4 regions of the Fictibacillus nanhaiensis genome follow, and region 3 is predicted to be linked to each of the others. Evidence: riboswitches for the same ligand, from Rfam matches in the RefSeq annotation. Region 3 holds a riboswitch; each other region holds the start of a gene.
The links. Region 3 has a riboswitch for lysine ahead of ACFS5O_RS14130 (amino acid permease). Riboswitches for the same ligand answer to the same signal wherever they lie in the genome.
Positions count from the first base shown of each region.

Region 1: linked by a shared signal. The riboswitch ahead of lysA (diaminopimelate decarboxylase) and the one ahead of ACFS5O_RS14130 (amino acid permease) in region 3 are both predicted to bind lysine.
Region 2: linked by a shared signal. The riboswitch ahead of ACFS5O_RS08225 (Na+/H+ antiporter NhaC family protein) and the one ahead of ACFS5O_RS14130 (amino acid permease) in region 3 are both predicted to bind lysine.
Region 4: linked by a shared signal. The riboswitch ahead of ACFS5O_RS09635 (aspartate kinase) and the one ahead of ACFS5O_RS14130 (amino acid permease) in region 3 are both predicted to bind lysine.

Region 1 covers NZ_JBHUPF010000006.1:1,583,108-1,586,292, forward strand. Annotated here, with positions in the region: gene ACFS5O_RS11610 (spore germination protein) at 1-857, shown strand, start outside; lysine riboswitch at 917-1,093, shown strand; gene lysA (diaminopimelate decarboxylase) at 1,187-2,509, shown strand; gene ACFS5O_RS11620 (peptidylprolyl isomerase) at 2,579-3,013, shown strand; gene ACFS5O_RS11625 (DUF309 domain-containing protein) at 3,069-3,185, opposite strand, start outside.
Region 2 covers NZ_JBHUPF010000006.1:926,655-929,839, forward strand. Annotated here, with positions in the region: gene ACFS5O_RS08210 (thymidylate synthase) at 1-111, shown strand, start outside; gene ACFS5O_RS08215 (dihydrofolate reductase) at 108-584, shown strand; gene yunB (sporulation protein YunB) at 657-1,514, shown strand; lysine riboswitch at 1,619-1,801, shown strand; gene ACFS5O_RS08225 (Na+/H+ antiporter NhaC family protein) at 1,945-3,185, shown strand, end outside.
Region 3 covers NZ_JBHUPF010000006.1:2,039,349-2,042,533, forward strand. Annotated here, with positions in the region: gene ACFS5O_RS14125 (xanthine phosphoribosyltransferase) at 1-42, opposite strand, end outside; purine riboswitch at 174-275, opposite strand; gene ACFS5O_RS14130 (amino acid permease) at 310-1,728, opposite strand; lysine riboswitch at 1,816-1,995, opposite strand; gene ACFS5O_RS14135 (GDSL-type esterase/lipase family protein) at 2,084-2,800, opposite strand; gene ACFS5O_RS14140 (class D sortase) at 2,984-3,185, opposite strand, start outside.
Region 4 covers NZ_JBHUPF010000006.1:1,203,988-1,207,172, forward strand. Annotated here, with positions in the region: gene uvrC (excinuclease ABC subunit UvrC) at 1-1,594, shown strand, start outside; lysine riboswitch at 1,660-1,848, shown strand; gene ACFS5O_RS09635 (aspartate kinase) at 2,043-3,185, shown strand, end outside.

The DNA.
Region 1 (3,185 bases), 460 kb from region 3:
CGATTGAGATCGACGGAATACCCATGGCCGATAAGACGATAGAAGAATTTGTAGTAAAACAAGGCTGGAACCCGTTTCCTTTAGTACGTTACACAGAAAGACCTGATGTTGCAGCTCAACACTTGATGGAAGGTCATGTATTAATCATCACAGATACATCACCAAGTGTCATCATTACACCTACAACACTTTTTCATCACGTACAACATGCAGAAGAGTTTAGGCAGACACCATTCATAGGTGCATTTTTAAGATGGACCCGTTTTACAGGTATGCTGGCATCGGTATTCTTAGTACCGATGTGGCTATTGTTCTCGATGGAAGAGCAATTGCTGCCGCCTTTCATTGATTTTATAGGTCCGAATAAACACACGAACATCCCTTTGTTTCTTCAAATTATTTTTGCAGAGATGGGGATCGATATTTTAAGACTTGCGGCCATCCATACACCGAGTGCTCTATCAACCGCCATGGGTCTGATCGCGGCTGTATTGATCGGTCAGATAGCGATTGATGTGGGGTTATTCGTTCCAGAAGTTATTCTTTATGTTGCAATTGCTGCCATTGGGGCGTTCTCTACACCTAGTTATGAGCTGAGTATCGCCAACAGGGTTTTGCGTCTTTTTCTGATTATTATGGTCATGCTCTTTAAAGTCCCTGGGTTTATCGTTGGTTTTACCATCATGATCTTGTATATGGCAACGATTAAGAATCTGAACACACCATACCTATGGCCGTTCATTCCTTTTAATCCTAAAGCATTCCTGCAGATCGTTGTTCGGATAGCCGTTCCGGTTTCTAAAGTTCGGCCGAGTATCGTACATCCGCAGAACACCAAAAAACAGCCAACTAATTAATCTGTCCCTTGCTGATTGTTGAAAATTATGTTAAATTCATAACTAAATAAATATGCCTCATATGAGGTAGAGGCGCAAAACGAATGAGTAGCATATGGAGTTCATGGATGACGATGAAATATGTTGAAAGGTCAATTTGCCGAAGTGTAAGAAGGGTTCCATCGCTTTTTATGCTGGGCCGCTGCTGAATAAGCAACGGACTGTCACTACATCTGTAGTGGAGAGCTATTCCGACATGAGGGTACGGTTTTGACAGCCTGCCTTAGTTGCGGCTGTTTTTTGTATTTGTCGGGATTGAATTCTCTATCAACAACGAGAGGGGATTTTTTGTGAATTTACACGGAACATCAAGAATTGGAGATAATCAGCATCTTTGGATCGGTGGTATAGATACGATAGAGCTTGCGAAAAAATATGGAACACCGCTTTATCTGTATGATCTATCCTTAATTAAAAATAGAGCAAGAGGTTTCAAAAATGCGTTCGAGGAAAGCGGGGTAGGGTATCAAGTCGCTTATGCCTCAAAAGCCTTTTCCTCGATCGCCATGTTTCAGCTTATCGAGCAAGAAGGATTAAGTCTCGATGTGGTTTCAGGCGGAGAACTTTATACAGCACTTCAAGCTGAATTTCCACCTGAGAGAATTCACTTTCATGGAAACAACAAGAGCTTAGCAGAATTAGAATTTGCACTTACAGCTGGAGTTGGCTGTATTGTAGTAGATAATTTTCATGAGATCTCATTATTAAAGATGTTGAGCAGTAAGCTAAACAAAAAAGTAAACATTCTTCTTCGTTTAACTCCAGGGATTGAAGCACATACCCATGATTACATCATTACTGGACAGGAAGATTCTAAGTTTGGATTTGACCTAGGAAATGGTCAAGGAGACAAAGCACTTCAAGAAGTAATTGCATTTGAAGGCTTTCGTGTTCTAGGGATTCATTGTCATATTGGCTCTCAAATTTTTGAAACAGAAGGGTTCACCCTGGCGATTGAAAAACTGTTTAATCATTTTAAGAAGTGGGAAGAAAATTTTAGTTATTTTCCAAGTGTCGTAAATCTTGGAGGCGGATTCGGTATCCAATATACAACAGAGGATACACCTCTATCTCCCGAACAGTACGTTTCAGCCATGATCGTAGAAGTGAAGAAACAGATGATTCAATTTGAAGGTCAAGATCTTCCTGAACTTTGGATTGAACCAGGCCGTTCCCTTGTAGGGGATGCGGGTACGACGATCTACTCGATTGGCTCTCAAAAAGAAATCGAGGGAGTTAGACACTATGTTTCCATTGATGGCGGGATGACAGATAACATTCGTCCTGCACTCTACCAAGCGAAATATGAAGCTTTTGTAGCGAATAAGATGAACGAACAAGCCACAAAAACGGTATCGATCGCAGGGAAGTGCTGTGAGAGCGGCGATATGTTAATTTGGGATATTGACCTTCCTGAAGTATGTGATCGCGACTTCTTGGCTGTTTCCTGTACGGGTGCTTACGGTTATAGTATGGCAAGCAACTATAATCGAATTCAGCGGCCAGCAGTTGTATTTGTAGAAAACGGAGAAGAACAGCTAGTAGTTAAGAGGGAAACATATGAAGACCTCATCAAGAACGATGTTCCGCTAAAATCGAATGTTTTTGTGTAAATTAGTTTACGGAGCAGCTTTTTAGCCGTACAATGGTAGTTGAATGAAGTAGAAGGAGGCCTGTTTTTTATGAAAAAAGGTTCAATTGAATTTGAAAACGGCGAAAAAATTGTATTTGATCTGTATCAGGAAGAAGCACCTGGAACAGTAGAAAACTTTGAAAAACTTGCAAACGAAGGCTTTTACAACGGTGTTACATTCCACCGTGTTATCCCTGGATTTGTAGCTCAAGGTGGAGATCCAACAGGAACTGGAGCTGGCGGCCCTGGTTATTCTATTCCTTGTGAAACAGAAGGAAACCCACACAAGCACGTAGCAGGTTCTCTTTCAATGGCGCATGCTGGTCGCGATACAGGTGGAAGCCAATTCTTTATCGTACACGAGCCACAGCCGCACTTGAACGGTGTTCATACTGTTTTTGGACAAGTTACAGAAGGTATGGAAACGGTCCTTCGTATTAAACAAGGCGATGTAATGAAAGAAGTTAAAGTTTGGGAAGAATAATTTCCAAATAAGAAAAGCTCCGGATTTTTCCGGAGCTTTTTTATGCTTTAGGCAATTATAAATTTCTGTTTTTCATAAGTTTTTGTCTATTTCGTTCATCAATAACAGTGGAACGGTCTCTTAAAAAGTGTTTATTTACGATGTTTTCATCCACTACGGTTGATAAAGACCA
Region 2 (3,185 bases), 1.1 Mb from region 3:
AAGATGAAGATAAATCCGAATGTAACGAATATCTTTGATTTTACTTACGGTGATTTTGAACTTGTAGACTATGAAGCGCATCCCCATATTAAAGGTGTGGTGAGCGTATGATCTCGTTTGTTGTAGCGATGGATGAAAATCGTGCGATCGGCAAAGACAATGACCTTCCGTGGTACTTACCGAACGATCTCAAGCACTTTAAAAACGTAACGATGGGAAAACCGATCGTGATGGGGCGAAAAACGTATGAATCTATCGGAAAGCCTCTACCCGGACGAGAGAATATCGTGGTAACAAGAGATGAAAAGTATCAAGCAGAAGGAACGACCGTGGTTCATTCTGTTGACGAAGTCATGCAAAAAGAAGCAGAAGAATTATGTGTGATTGGTGGAACTGAGATCTTTAAGTTGTTCATGTCAGTTGCAGATCGTCTGTATGTTACAGAGATCCACCATACATTTGACGCTGATACGTATTTTCCTGAGATCAATCGTGATGAGTGGATGGAAGTCTCACGTAAACCAGGCATTGTTGATGAAAAGAACAAATATCCACACGATTTTGTCGTGTACGAAAAAAATTAAAACCATAAAGTTTGAATGAGCCCCCCTCTTGTCTGCATACATATGTATATGTAGATAAAGGGGGGTTACCTTTTGCTTAAACGCAAAAAAATGAAACTTCGAAAAGGGCCACTTCCATTCCGATTTGTTGTGCTAATATCTTTTTCACTTTTTATTATTATTACTATTCAAGGGTTGTGGTTAGTAGATAAAGGAATTGAGCCAACTTTGATGTATGTAGCTCAGAGAAAAACAGAGGAAATAGCATCTTTAGCAATAAATGAAGCAATTTTTAATAAATTATTTGATTCAATCGATATGCAAGACATACTAATTTCTAAAGAAGATAAAGATGGAAACATTGTTTTTGCTGGAGTTAATCAAAAAGTAGTAAACAATGTTCAATATAAGTCAGCGATTGTTGTTCAAGAATTTTTAAAAGAAATCGAAAAAGGTAAAATTCCAGAAAGTATTAAATCAGAAAAATTAGGTTTATCAAAAAAACATCCGGATGAACCCGGCGTGATCATGGATATACCTCTTGGGCAAGCTACTGAAAACTCCTTATTAGCGAATTTAGGACCACGCATTCCCATAAAATTCACTATTGTTGGAGATGTAAATACTGATATTGAAGAAAAAATTGAAACAGTGGGCATTAATAATACTTGGATTTCAATAAATATTATTGTTACTGTAAAAGCTAAAGTAGTTATACCTTTTGCAACTGAAACTGCAATAGTAACAAGACCTATACAAATAATGGGTCAATTTATACCAGGAGAAGTACCGATTTATTATAATCAATCGGGTGACCCGATTCAGCCCGCTTTACCAATTGATCCTCAGATAAAAGAAAAAGTAAAAAGCGAAGATGAATTTCAAGAAGGTACTGATATTCCAGAAGATAGCTCATCAGAAGACGTGAGTGGGAAAGAAGCAACAGAATAAAAATATTTCCTTTATTTAACAAATCCTGTTCAGGTTGACCATTCGTTCTAGTTTGTTATAATTGTAATTGAATTAAAAATTATATATGTCTTTAAGCCTATCACCGATGGGGTAGAGGAGCGGATTTTATAAGTACTTTTTCAGAGAGTGACGTCTGTGAAGAAAAAGGAAAGGAACTTCCGCCGAAGCAAAAGGTAACCGTCTGTTCACTTTTGCTGGGTTTGCACTAAATAAGTGTAAAACTGTCACTGCTTTGAAACTTAAAGCAGTGGAGGACTACTGATCGATGAGGAAAACCATAAATTACTTAAGTGATTGATAACAGGTTATTTCCTTGTCTATTGATCGCTTTTTATTTTGTCCTTTTTTCCTCAACGTCCTGTAAGAACTCCTCAATATCGATGGCTGAATGAAAAGAAGGAGGAACATCATGGAATTTGAGAATTCGATTTATTCATTAATACCACCTGTATTGGCAATCTTAATGGTGGTTCTAACACGCAGAGTGTTAGTCTCGCTAGGAGCTGGAATCATTGCGGGAGCATTATTACTTCATGATTTTAGTATGGGAGCGACACTGAAAGAAATTGGTACGATAGTTAAAGGGCACTTTATTTCAGATGGTGCGTTAAATGAGTGGAATGTGTATATTCTTCTATTCTTATTGATTTTAGGAATGATGACGAGCATTATCTCGTTAGCAGGAGGAAGCCGTGCTTTTGGAGAGTGGGCGATCGCGAGAGTGAAAACCAGAAGAGGTGCACAACTTCTGACCGTTGTGTTCGGCCTCGTCATTTTTATTGATGACTATTTTAACTCTTTAGCTGTCGGAAATGTAAGCAGACCCATTACAGATCGACACCGCATCTCACGTGCAAAACTCGCTTATTATCTTGATTCAACAGCTGCCCCAGTATGTGTCATTTCACCTGTTTCAAGTTGGGGAGCGTACATCATTGGTATTATTGGAACGATTTTTGCTACACATGAGATTACGAATATGTCTGCATTCAGTGCATTTATTCAGATGATTCCTATGAATTTTTATGCAGTGTTTGCCCTAGTTCTCGTGTTTATCGTTGCGTATTTTCAACTTGATTTTGGACCGATGAAAAAGCATGAAGAAACAGCTCTTGCAACAGGAGAAGTGATTGCTCCCGATAAAAAAGCAGCAATCGGAGAAGGAATCAAGCTCGAAGAAAGTGATAAAGGAAAAGTAGGAGACCTTGTGTGGCCAATCGTGATTTTGATTGTATCAACGGTTGGATTTATGATCTATACGGGCATTCAAAATGTGAAGGGGCTTGATGAACCAACGGCCATCACACTTTTATCTATTTTCGAAAACACAGATGTACCAAAATCACTGGTATATGGGGGGCTGCTTGGTTTAGCTTCAGCTATATTGTTCTTCCTACCTAAGAAGATGGGTGCTGCATCATTAGGAAAAGGACTGGGACGTGGTATTCAATCTATGCTCGGTGCTGTTACGATCTTACTTTTTGCTTGGACGATCATCTCAATCATTGATAGCTTAGGAACAGGAACGTATCTTGCAGGATTAGTCGATCAGCATATGAATTTAGCTTATCTGCCATTTGTTCTTTTTGTCCTGTCAGGGCTTATGGCTTTTGCAACAGGAACTTCATGGGGGACGTTTGGTGTCATGCT
Region 3 (3,185 bases):
CACAATGCCTTCATCACAAATTTTCTTTTCTAAAAAATTCATTTTCCCACCCCATTGTTTAATTTACACACAAAAAAACCGGAGAACACCTTCTCTCTGAACGAGTGAAGCAATTCTCCGGTTAAATAAAATCGGAACACATAAATAGCCCAATACATCTATAGAAAGATGCATGGAAAGTTTGCGTCACTCGTAGTCAAACCCTTAACGGGGGTTTGGTAGAAACTTGCAGGCCATATCCCTGCGATTATACGAGCTATATGAAGTTAACTCACATTATACGTTAAAGACTTTAAAAAGAAAACCTCTTTATGCCACTTTGCTATTTTTACGGTTATTCGGCGTATATTTATGAAAGATGGGATATACGAGAAATCCTAAGAAAAATAATCCGATTCCTAAAGTGAAGGTCTTCACATCCGCTGTTCCGGAAATGATAACCCAACTCGAGTAGATGAATGCCAATAAAGCAATCACACCATCTCTTACGCGAGATCCTTTTATATCATTGTAAGTTTCTCCGCTAAAGACAAGCTTTAAAAAGTAAATGGCCGAAATCAAATACGGGATCAAATATGCGAGCGTAGCTGAAGTGGTTAAGAACGTATAAGCTTCACCGATCGTACCTGATATCGTAGAAAAGATAAAAATTTGAGACATGATGTTGGTTACTGCTAATGCGTTCACCGGGCTACCGTTCTTATTCACTTTTGCGAAGATAGCGGGAAATACGCCTGATTTAGCTGCTTGATAAGGAACTTCCGAACTTAACAGAATCCAGCCGATTGTTGAACCGAACAAAGAGATAACAGCTAACAATCCCATTAAGGAAGCTCCCGTATTTCCGATCAGTACGGATAATACATCAACGAATGGTTTGTCTGAACTCATGAGAACTTCTCGAGGCAAAACGTTCATCGTTAGTAATGTCGTAATCATGTAGATGCTAAGTGCAATCAAAAGACCTATGATCGTAGCTTTTTTAACATCTCGTTGCGAAGAAGCTCTCCCCGATAAGACAACAGCTGATTCGATCCCAACAAAAGCCCATAACGTTGCAATGGCCGCCATATTAATCTGACTTCCAAGACCATGAGAGGTCCCTTCATTGTCTACAATTGGGAAGTAAGCATCAGCAAAGATGGTTGACTCAACAGCGAAAAGTGCAGCGACTATAAACAACATAAATCCGATTACTTTTGAAGCCGTTGCCACAAAGTTAAGTTTCCCTGCTCCGTTCATGCTCTTGATTAAAATAAAATGAGTAAACCATAGAAGTGCCGTACACACGACAAATGTAATTAGCTTTCCTAACTGAATGTCTTGGTTAAGTACCGTTCCGATAACCTTTTGACTTCGCATCATAGGGAAAAACGTTGACAAATATCCTGCAAAACTCGTGATGATCGCGACGTTGCTTATCCAATTCGCCACCCAGTATCCCCATACCATGCTGAATCCTGCTACATTTCCGGCTTTTGGATTGGAGAACAAAGCTCTTGCATAGCTTTGAGGTCCTGCTGTTAATTCCGGTTTTCTTATGGATAATGAACCAAAGACTAACGCGATCATTAATACTCCAAACCCTGTAACTGCCCATGCGGCTGTAACACCAAGTGGACTAGCTGTTTGAGCTAATGTGTTCGGTAACATAAAAATTCCTGAGCCAACCATGTTTCCAACGACAAATGCAGTTAGCAACCACACACTCCAATTATTATTTTTCATGATGTAAGTACCTCCTGTTGATATAAAGCCAATAAAAAAACACGTATGGAAACGCCCATACGTGAATATAATCAGCATCCTCCAAAAATCTCTCATAGCTCAACGCAGAACGTTCTGCGACAGTTCTGCACTTGTTCAATGCAGCCCCAATGGATTTGTTACGTGGATCTAAACCCATTTCGGCATCAATTCCTTTTAAACTGTTGTCATAAGCACCACTTGCCTCTAACAGTTCTACTCATAATTCATGCGACCTCTACCTCACAGAGATTAATGTGAGGACTTTTATTTAATTATTTTATTTGTAACGTTTTGTAGATTAACAGATTGTTCATTCTGCGTCAATGGTTATCGTTTATTTATATTCAGAACTCTTACGGATGTTTTCGTAAACTCTTTTTCCAATTAAAGCATATCCTTTTTCATTAGGATGAAGTTTATCAGAGAAATAATCACGTTTATTTTTGTTGATGAAAAGGTCATCCGTACGTATATAAGTCGTATTTTTATATTTCTTTGTAACTTCTTTTGTAGATTGATTCCAAGTTGATACGGCCTCATTAACAACAGCCATATCACTCCATTCAGCTTTCGGGTTATAGATTCCTATTATATAAATGGCCTTTGGCTTTTCTTTATTTTGTATTTTCTGAATGATTTTATTTAGATTTTCTTTGTAGATTTCTTCATTTGCTGCTAGTTCTTTTTTGTTGAATTTTGTTAGTTGATCTGTGCTTTTAAGAAAATCATTCGTACCAATATTTATAAAAATAACATCAGAGCTTTTAGCTGTTTTTGCTATCTCTGGATTTTTCAACCGCTGACGCAGGTCTGTGCTTGTATCATTTGGAACTCCAAAGTCATGAATGACAAGCTGTTTATCTAAATCTTCTTCGTACCGTTTTTCAACATCCCCTATATACCCATTATCTTTTGTATCACCTAATCCATAGGCAAGAGAATCACCAAGTGCTGTCACTTCCATTTCTTTAGAGTTAAGCGAGTACACGCCAAAAGCAACCCCTATCAAAACGATGATACAGATTGTGATGATCATTGTGAATTTCTTCATGTTTTCTCCACCGGCTTTCTAGTTGTTTATTCTAAGTATGTATCAGGAGGGATTTCTATAGACCCGCATGCATATTATTGGTATTCATACCTTTTTTGATTATCTTTTAAACAAAACAAGTATACGCCCGTTGAAAATGGGGTCAAAAAAAGACAACAGAAAAGTGTCTGTTGTCTTAATAGATTATGTTAATTTTTGTGATATCAAGTCTGCAACGAGAATATAACGTTCAGGTGATGCACCTATAAAATCAAAAGGATAACACGTTGATAGAGTTAATGTTGCTCTCGGCTTAGGTACGATAACCGTTCTGTCATCTTTATCTACTATGCGCACATGTCGAATTTTATAAGTAAAGCTTCCTGCTGACGTTTCAACAATCAAC
Region 4 (3,185 bases), 840 kb from region 3:
TTTTGAATATATTGTAACTTCTACCGAGATGGAAGCATTAGTCTTAGAGATGAATTTAATAAAAAAGCATGACCCTCGTTATAACGTGATGCTTAAAGATGACAAGAGCTATCCATACTTAAAGATCACCGCTGAAAAACAGCCGCGACTTCTATATATACGGAAGATCAAAAAAGACGGCGGAAAATATTTTGGTCCGTTCGTGAACGCTTATGCTGCCCAAGAAACGAAAAAACTGTTAGATCGCATTTTTCCACTTCGAAAGTGTGACACGATGCCTAAACGTGTATGTCTGTATTATCATATCGGTCAATGTTTAGGTCCTTGCGTATATGATGTAACCGAACAAGAAAACAAGAAAATGGTTGACGGCATCGTGAAATTTCTTAACGGCGGTTATCAGGACGTTAAAAATGAGTTATCGGAAAAGATGCTTGAAGCTTCTGAAGCATTGAACTTTGAACGCGCAAAAGAGCTTCGAGATCAGATCCAGCACATTGAAGCTGTTATGGAAAAGCAAAAGATGATGACAGCAGATCTAGTCGATCGAGACGTGTTTGGCTACCATTTTGATAAAGGTTGGATGTGTGTACAAGTCTTCTTTATCCGACAAGGTAAAGTGATCGCCCGAGATATTTCTGTCTTTCCGTTTTATGGAGAGGCGAATGAAGATCTCCTCACTTTTATTGGTCAGTTCTATCTGCAAAAGAATCACCTTCTTCCTAAAGAGATTCTGCTTCCTCAAGAAGTGGATGCTAATCTTATATCGGAACTTCTTCAAGTGAAAGTATTGCAACCGAAAAAAGGACAAAAGAAGGAGCTGGTAGAATTAGCCACTAAGAACGCGTCATTAGCTCTTCACGAAAAATTTGCCCTAATCGAGCAAGATGAAGCGAGAACGATTAAAGCCGTTGAGAACCTTGGCGAAAGAATCGGAATTGCTGCTCCTTATCGTATCGAAGCGTTCGATAACTCGAATATACATGGAACAGATCCTGTTTCTGCGATGGTTGTTTTTGTTGATGGTAAACCGTATAAAAAGGATTATCGAAAATACAAAATTAAATCGGTAGAAGGACCAGATGATTATGCTTCCATGAAAGAAGTTGTTCGCCGCAGGTATACGAGAGTGTTAAGAGAAGAAGGAGAGCTTCCTAATCTTATTTTGATCGATGGGGGAAAAGGCCAGATATCAGCGGCTCAAGATGTGTTAGAAAACGAGCTTAACTTATTTATTCCTGTGGCAGGTCTATCGAAAGATGAAAAACATAGAACGTCACAGCTATGGATCGGTGATCCTCCAGAGATGATACACTTGGCTCGAAACAGTCAGGAATTCTATCTGTTGCAACGAATTCAAGATGAAGTTCATAGGTTTGCGATCTCTTTCCACCGAAAAGTTCGCTCCAAAAGTATGTTTGAGTCAACATTAGACAGCATTGCTGGCATCGGTGACAAACGGAAGAAGATGCTTCTTCGCCATTTTGGATCATTAAAGAAGTTAAAAGAAGCTTCCGTTGATGAGATTCAAGCAGCAGGTGTACCTAAACCAGTAGCAGAGCTGATCGAAAAAGCATTTTTATCAAATGAGTAGTTGCAGCCATTGAGTAACTTTGTTAAAATGAATGCAACTTTATAAATATGCCATGCTTCGTATGAAGTGATGGTAGAGGAGCAGGAACCAATAGTAACCCATCTGAAGAGAAGAAGCTCTGGTGATGATGGTGGAAAGGGGATTCTTGCCGAAGTGTAAAAGGACTTCTAGCCTTTTATGCTGGACCTGTATTGAATAAATACAGAGCTGTCACACAAGTCCCCCCAGGATTTGTGTGGAGGACTATCTCACGAGGGGGGAACAAACTTGGCTTGCTACGGATTATAGCAACAATAGGGTTTTTCCTTATTGTTGCTTTTTTGTATTTACTTTTCAGTTTTCGTCCGAAAAGTATACGTGCAAACTAAGTGACGTGGTCACTTTCGCGTCAACAAAGTCTTCTAATTAAAAGAGATAGAATCTTACAACTAGAAAGGATTTGGAGTAGATGGGGAGAATCGTTCAAAAATTCGGTGGAACTAGTGTTGGCTCTGTTGAGCGTATACAAAATGTTGCAAAACGAATTATCCATGAAGTGGATGCAGGAAATGAAGTAGTAGTTGTTGTTTCAGCGATGGGTAAAACTACGGATGAACTTGTCAAACTCGCAACAGAGATCAGTGGGAACCCTTCTAAACGAGAGATGGATATGCTGCTTACGACAGGAGAGCAAATTACGATCGCCCTATTGACGATGGCGCTGCATCAAGAGGGTTACAAAGCTCAATCATTAACAGGATGGCAAGCGGGCATTCAAACGGAAGATGCCTTTTCAAATGCTAGAATATTAGACATCGATTCAAAGCGCATCTCTTCGCTTTTAGAAGAAGGTCATATCGTGGTAGTTGCTGGTTTTCAAGGACTAATTCCTGAAACAAAGGATATTGCCACTCTTGGTAGAGGTGGATCAGATACTACAGCGGTTGCTCTAGCTGCAGCTTTAAAAGCAGAACGATGTGACATCTATACCGATGTAACAGGCGTTTATACGACAGATCCGCGGGTAGTGAACTCAGCTAGAAAACTACCTTCGATCTCTTATGATGAGATGTTAGAGATGGCTAACCTTGGTGCAGGGGTTCTACATCCAAGAGCGGTTGAGTTTGCTAAAAATTATAATATTACTTTAGAAGTAAGATCTAGTATGAGCGAAGAACGTGGAACATTAGTAGAGGAGGAAGTATCGATGGAACAAAATTTAATGGTTAGAGGTCTAGCATTCGAAGGAAATATAACAAAAATTACGGTTTCTTCAGTACCTAATGAAATGCATGCTTTAGCCGAACTGTTTACGATTTTGGCTTCGAACGGTATAAACGTAGACATCATCATTCAAAATGTATTAAATGAAGAAAAAACGAATATTTCTTTCTCGATCGAATCAAATTCATTGTCTGCTACACAAGAAGTGCTTGCCGCGCATCAAGGAAAATTAGGATTTGAATCAATCAGTTATGAACAAGGTCTAGCAAAGGTGTCCATCGTTGGTTCAGGCATGATCTCGAATCCTGGAGTAGCCGCTAAAATGTTTAAAGCTCTGTCAGACGAAGAGATTATGATCAAGATGGTGAGTACTTCTGAGATTAAGGTA